One region of the Paenibacillus sp. FSL F4-0100 genome, then DNA from elsewhere that is predicted to be linked to it. Evidence: predicted binding sites of a transcription regulator. Region 1 holds the regulator's gene; the other holds the start of a gene.
What was found. The regulator Rex, encoded in region 1, represses fermentation and respiration genes when NADH is low (regulators of the CRP and FNR family bind a similar motif). The targets are predictions, from matches to a motif close to TTGTGAAATATTTCACAA.
Positions count from the first base shown of each region.

Region 1 (3,147 bases):
CCATGCTGCTTCGCGGCAACAATTGCCATTCTTTCTTCATTCCAAGTATCTTTCATAACATATGAATAATAGAGCTGTAAACCAAGCAGCAACAGCAGCACGCTGGACACACTCAGCAAAATCCACTTCGTTTTTTTCTTCAAATCCGTCTTCCTCGCTCCCCTTGATTATTCCCTAGAGGGTTGTAAGACGCTCAAATGCACGCTGCGCTTCCCGGCGGATACGTTCCTCATCGAGGGTAAGACTCGCGCCATTCTTCACTACCTGCTTGCCGTCAACCCATACATGCTCTACATCCTTCGCACTGGCTGAGTAGATAGCGTGTGAAATATAATCGGTCCGTGGAAGGAAGTGCGCTTGATCCGTGTTCAGTGCGATCATATCTGCTTTCATTCCTACCGCAAGTGTGCCGATATCCTCAAGGAACGCCGATCGGGCTCCATACTCTGTTCCCATCCGAAGCGCTTCGGATGCTGGAATGGCTGTTGGGTCCCCACTTACACCTTTATGGATCAGTGCAGCCAGTCGCATCTCTTCAAACATATCCAGATTATTATTGCTCGCAGGTCCATCGGTACCCAATGACACGGTGACCCCAGCTTTCAGCAGTGCAGGCACGCGTGCAATGCCGCTGGCAAGCTTCAAATTGCTTCCTGGATTATGCGACACCATAACTTGATGCTTGGCCAGGATTTCGATTTCTTCATCGGTCAGATGGACGGCATGCGCAAGCAGCGTTGGCCGGGAGAACATGCCAAGCTTCTCCAAATGGGCAACAGGGCGAAGTCCGTAGTCTTTTACATTCTGAGCTACTTCCGTTTCCGTTTCGGACATATGCGTATGCAAAGGCAGATTCAAATCATGCGATGCCTGAACGAATTTTTCGATGAAATCCGGGGGGCACGTATAAGGTGCATGCGGTGAAATCATCGTCGTAATTCTCCCGTCAGCCTTGCCATGCCAGTCTTTCGCGAATGCCACCGCCTCATCCAGCTTCTGCTGCTGCACCTCAGGCGGACATAATCCGATGACGCCGCGCATTAGAACGCCGCGCATTCCTGAGTCCTGCACAACCTTGGCAACCTGATCCATATGATCATACATATCCACAAATGTCGTGGTTCCGCCTTTGATCATCTCCAGCACGGAGAGTGCGGTTCCCCAGTATACATCGTCGGCCGTGAATTTGGCTTCCATAGGCCACATTTTTTCCTGAAGCCATACCTGCAGTGCCAGATCGTCGCCATAACCGCGGAGCAGGGACATCGCCGCATGTCCGTGCGTGTTCACTAACCCCGGTAGGAAAAACAGATGAGTTCCATCGATAACTTCTATTCCCTCTTGGACGGTTGGCTCTTCTTCACCCAGATAGGTTATCCGGTCATTCTCCACAACCATATATCCGCGTAGCACGGATCTCCCTTCCTCTAGTACCGCAAACGTTCCGTTCTTAACCATCCACTTCGTTGTCGTCATGTGCTGCATCCTCCTTGCCGTTATCCAAATAATAGGCCAAACTCTGCAAATCCGTAGTGAAATCAGCCGTATGAATCCGGATATGGGATGGGGCTTTCAGGATGGTTGGCGCAAAATTCAGGATAGCCTCGATGCCTGCGGCGATAAGCTGATTGGCTACATTCTGCGCTTCAAAATCCGGAACGGTGATTATCCCGATACGAATGCCGTACTCATGAACCGTCTTCTCCAGTTCCTCCATCGGCTGTACGACCAAATTGTTAATTTTCATACCAACTTTGGGAGAATACGAATCGAAAACCGCCACAATCTTCATATTGTCCTTTAGAAATGCATTGTAATTCGATAATGCATGTCCAAGATTACCGGCCCCAATCAATGCGACATTGATCTTCTGGTCCAGCTTTAGAATCTGGCGAATTTTCTCGATCAGATAAGATACGTCATATCCGATCCCTTTCCGTCCAAAATCACCGAAATACGCTAGGTCCTTACGAATTTGAGCAGGATTGAGGTCCAGTTTTTGTCCCAGTTCCTGGGAGGAAACCGTGGAGACCTCCCTTTTCTGAAGCTCATTCAAATAGCGCAAGTATACAGGCAATCTGCGGACCACGGCTTCCGAAATTTTTTCCGATTTCATTCATGCTCCCCCTAATAATAGGTTAATAACTACATTTTTTTGTGACAGATCATTTCGTTCATTGTTTCACTTTTATTCAGCTTGGTTCTCTATGCCTGCCTCTTCCTGCAGCCATTCCGAAATTCGGGGAACGATCCCCTCTGTCGGCATGTGCTCCATCTTCGGCCCCGGCAAAGAATATAAGAAATATTTCCCGTAATAGGATTCAATGACCCGGGTATCGTAGACAATGACAATCCCCTTATCTTGCGCGGTCCGCACCAGTCGGCCAAATCCCTGTTTGAAGCGAATGACCGCTTGCGGAACCGAAAGTTTCATGAACGGGTTCTTCTTCTGCTGCTGCAGCAATTCGCTCTTGGCTTCGACCAAGGGATGATTCGGCGGCTGGAACGGCAGCCGGACGATCGCGAGGCAAGTGAGCGCCTCACCAGGTATGTCTACCCCTTCCCAGAAGGAGCTCGTACCCAGCAGGACCGAAGCGCTGCTATCCTGGAATCTCCGGATTAACTTGGTACGGCTGGTTCCGTCCATCCCTTGTCCCAGTACCGTAATATCGCTGGATGCCAGCGCCTCCTTCAACGGCTCGTGAACCTGACGCAGCATGCGGTACGAAGTGAACAGCACAAGCATGCGGCCATGCGTAGCGATTGCCGTATCGGCCAATGATTGCACAAGTGTATTCACAAAGAGTGCATCCCCGACCGAGCCCTTCACGCTCGGAAAATCGCGCGGCACGACAAGGAGGGCCTGCTCCCTGTAATTAAACGGGGACGGCAGCAGAACCGTGTTCAGGTTGCCGCTATCTGCCGCTTCCTGAAGACCCAAGTTCTCGATCATGAACTGAAACGATTTATCCACCGACAAGGTCGCCGATGTCAGGATCACGCTTTGTTTCTTGTCAAAAAACAATTCCTTCAAGTGGGTGCTAACATCGACAGGCACTGCATAAAGCTGCAGCGATTTGCCGCGAAAATTCCCGTTAGCCTCCATCCAGTATACCGTGCCTTCATCATTCAGAGCCATGAAGGACC
Region 1 is NZ_CP150303.1:2,693,461-2,696,607, reverse strand. Features, by position in the region: gene MHH48_RS12035 (DUF5590 domain-containing protein) at 1-143, opposite strand, end outside; gene MHH48_RS12030 (amidohydrolase) at 175-1,476, opposite strand; gene MHH48_RS12025 (redox-sensing transcriptional repressor Rex) at 1,451-2,116, opposite strand; gene dinG (ATP-dependent DNA helicase DinG) at 2,189-3,147, opposite strand, start outside.

Region 2 (3,147 bases), 1.5 Mb from region 1:
CGGAACGATACAGTTGGTTGTCATTAGAATCGGTCCGTTAAAGTCTGCGAATTCGCTATTCTGCTTCCACCAGGCATTCCCGTAATTGCCTACAAAATGCTCATATTTCTTGAATGCCGGATAATAGTGGGCAGGCAGCATTTCACTGTGCGTGTACACGTCCACGCCGGTTCCTTCCGTCTGCTTCAGCAGCTCCTCCAAATCCTTCAGATCATGGCCGCTGATGAGAATGCCGGGCCGGTTTCTTACCCCGATATTTACCTTCGTAATTTCCGGATTTCCGTAAACAGAGGTGTTCGCTTCATCCAGCATCGCCATGGCGTTTACGCCGTATTTACCGGTTTCCATCGTCAAAGCTACCAGATCCTGCACTTCAAGGCTGTCGTCAAGCGTGGCGGCAAGCGCACGGCGCATAAAACGGTTTAATTCGTTATCATCCTTCTCCAGATGAAGCGCGTGGTACGTATAAGCAGCCATCCCCTTCAAGCCGTAAGTAATCAATTCGCGCAGCGAGCGGATGTCTTCATTCTTGGTCGAGAGGACACCAACCGTACGTGCTTTTTCATCAAAAGAAGCTTCGTTATCCGCTTGCCAGACGGCAGCATCAGGGAGATTGGCGGTTCCTTCCGGATATTGTTCGTTATAATAGGTGCGCACCTCGCCGCGGAGCTCTATCGCTTCCCGGATTCTTCCCACAAAAACCTCGCGGTCAAAGTTGGCGTTCGTAATTGTTGCAAACAAGGAGTCCATAATAAACAGCGATACGCGCTGTTCAAGCACCTCCGGCAGCTGGACATCCAGACTGAGAAAAGAGATACCTTTCAGCAAATAAATCAGTAAATCTTGCAGGTTTGCCACATCATGCGGTTTGCCGCATACTCCGACAATGGTGCAGCCTGTTCCTTTGGATGCTTCCTGACATTGAAAGCAGAACATGGACGGCTGATGATTTAAGGTCTCTTGGGCGTTGTTATTCATTATTTCTCCTCCAATTTCGTGATTATTTGTCGTAAGGTCAGTATAAGATTGCCTCGCAATTGGACTGTTGAAGACAGTATACTTCGCTCCCACAACCGACATAGTGATTGCAATCACAATTTTTTAAGTAGTGAGTTTAATCACAAACCCGGTCCGTTTCTTCTTTTAAACTGGAATTAATGAACTAAGAAGAAATGAGGAGAGAACATGTCGATTTTACCTCAAGAGAATGAACTGGGATTTTTCGAGATCCGTCTCGAATCCATCGGCGGGCTTGGCGCCAATCTGGCTGGAAAAATGCTGGCCGAAGCCGGGGTTACTGGCTCCGGACTTAACGGTTCGAATTTTTCCAGCTATGGTTCGGAGAAAAAAGGGTCGCCAGTGAAGAGTTTCGTAAGGTTCTGCGATTCCGAGGTGGAAATCCGCGATCACAGTCCCATTGAGCAGCCGCATGTCGTCGGCGTATTTCATGAAGCATTGTATAAGACGATAGATGTCATAAGCGGATTACAGCCTGATGGAACGGTGCTTGTGAATACGGCGCGAGACCTTTCCGAAGTGGCCGTTGATCTTAAAATGACGCAGGGAACGCTGGCCGTAGTGGATGCGCTGAAAATTTCCGTTGAGGAAAAAACCAAAGTGAATACGGCCATGCTGGGGGCTTTGTTCCGGATTTGCAGCTTCCTAAACCCGGACGATATGCGGCAAGTGATCCGCACAACATTTGAGAAAAAGCTGCCCCACCTCGTGGAAGCGAATTTGCGGACCTTTGACAGAGGATATAACGAAGTCCAGTTCCTTTCCTTGGGAGATGGCTCAGAGCTTATAGACCCAATCGCTTTTGCAAGACCGCAGCCGATTCTTGGATATGAAACGCAGGAGCTGGGCGGGATTCTGAACGTTACGGCGAACAGTGTCCTGAAGGATCTTAGCGGCTCCCGGCAGGGATATTTGCCAGAGTACAAGATCGAGGACTGCATTCACTGTGCCGCCTGCGATACGGTATGTCCGGATTTCTGCATCGTGTGGGAGAAGAAACCGGATAAGCGCGGCAACATGCAGATGTTTATGAAAGGTATCGATTATCAGTATTGCAAAGGCTGCCTGAAGTGTATCGAAGCTTGCCCGACCACCGCTTTGGCTGCCATGTTAGAAGAGCCGCAATATGCGGAGCAGCACCGTGTGCCGCAATCATTTCCCTATTTAACTGCGGAGGGAGTCAGATCATGAATATGCAAATTCAAGAAACAACGGAGAACAAGCTGGCTGCTGCTCAAACGGCAGTCTTCGAATCGGGCAACGAAATGGCTGCCATGGCGGCTGCCCAGATTAACTATCACATTATGGGTTATTTTCCGATTACACCTTCTACGGAAATCGCCCAATATCTTGACATGATGCGTACACGCGGCGAACATGACATCAAGCTGATTCCAGCTGACGGCGAACATGGATCGGCGGGGATTTGTTACGGTGCGGCCGCAGCCGGAGCAAGGGTATTCAATGCTACCAGCGCGAATGGTTTCCTGTATATGATCGAACAGCTTCCTGTGCAGGCGGGCACACGTTTCCCAATGGTCATGAATCTGGTGACGCGTGCGGTCAGCGGACCGCTGGATATTCGTGGTGACCATTCGGATCTTTACTACGGTCTGAATACCGGCTGGGTGATTTTGACCGCCCGTTCACCGCAGGCAGTTTATGACATGAATATCATGGCGCTGCGAATCGCTGAACATGAAGACGTACGCCTGCCGGTCATTGTAGCTTATGACGGATTTTTCACATCGCACCAGAAACGCCGGGTACAAATATTTACGAACCGCGAAACCGTTCAGGAGTTTGTAGGGGAAAAGGCGCCTGAATATCCACATGTGCTGGACGAGAACAACCCGATCGTTGTTGGGGCTTATATGAACGGCGACGATTTGATGAATAACCACTTCCAACAGTCAAACGCCATGTACCGTGCGGGCGAGGTGTTCGAGGAAGTGGCAGAGGAATACGCAGCTTTATCCGGAAGATCCTATTCGCCGCTTGATCTGTATCGCATGGAAGACGCGGAGGTGGCTTTATTCCTGCTCAATTCGGCGGCCGAATCCTCCAAAGACGTCGTGGATCGGCTGCGGGCGAAAGGAATTAAAGCGGGCGTAATCAGCCCGAATATTC
Region 2 is NZ_CP150303.1:1,222,526-1,225,672, forward strand. Features, by position in the region: gene hcp (hydroxylamine reductase) at 1-978, opposite strand, end outside; gene MHH48_RS05375 (2-oxoacid:acceptor oxidoreductase family protein) at 1,186-2,208, shown strand; gene MHH48_RS05380 (thiamine pyrophosphate-dependent enzyme) at 2,205-3,147, shown strand, end outside.
Region 2: the regulator Rex is predicted to act here: its motif matches at 1,107-1,124, upstream of hcp (hydroxylamine reductase).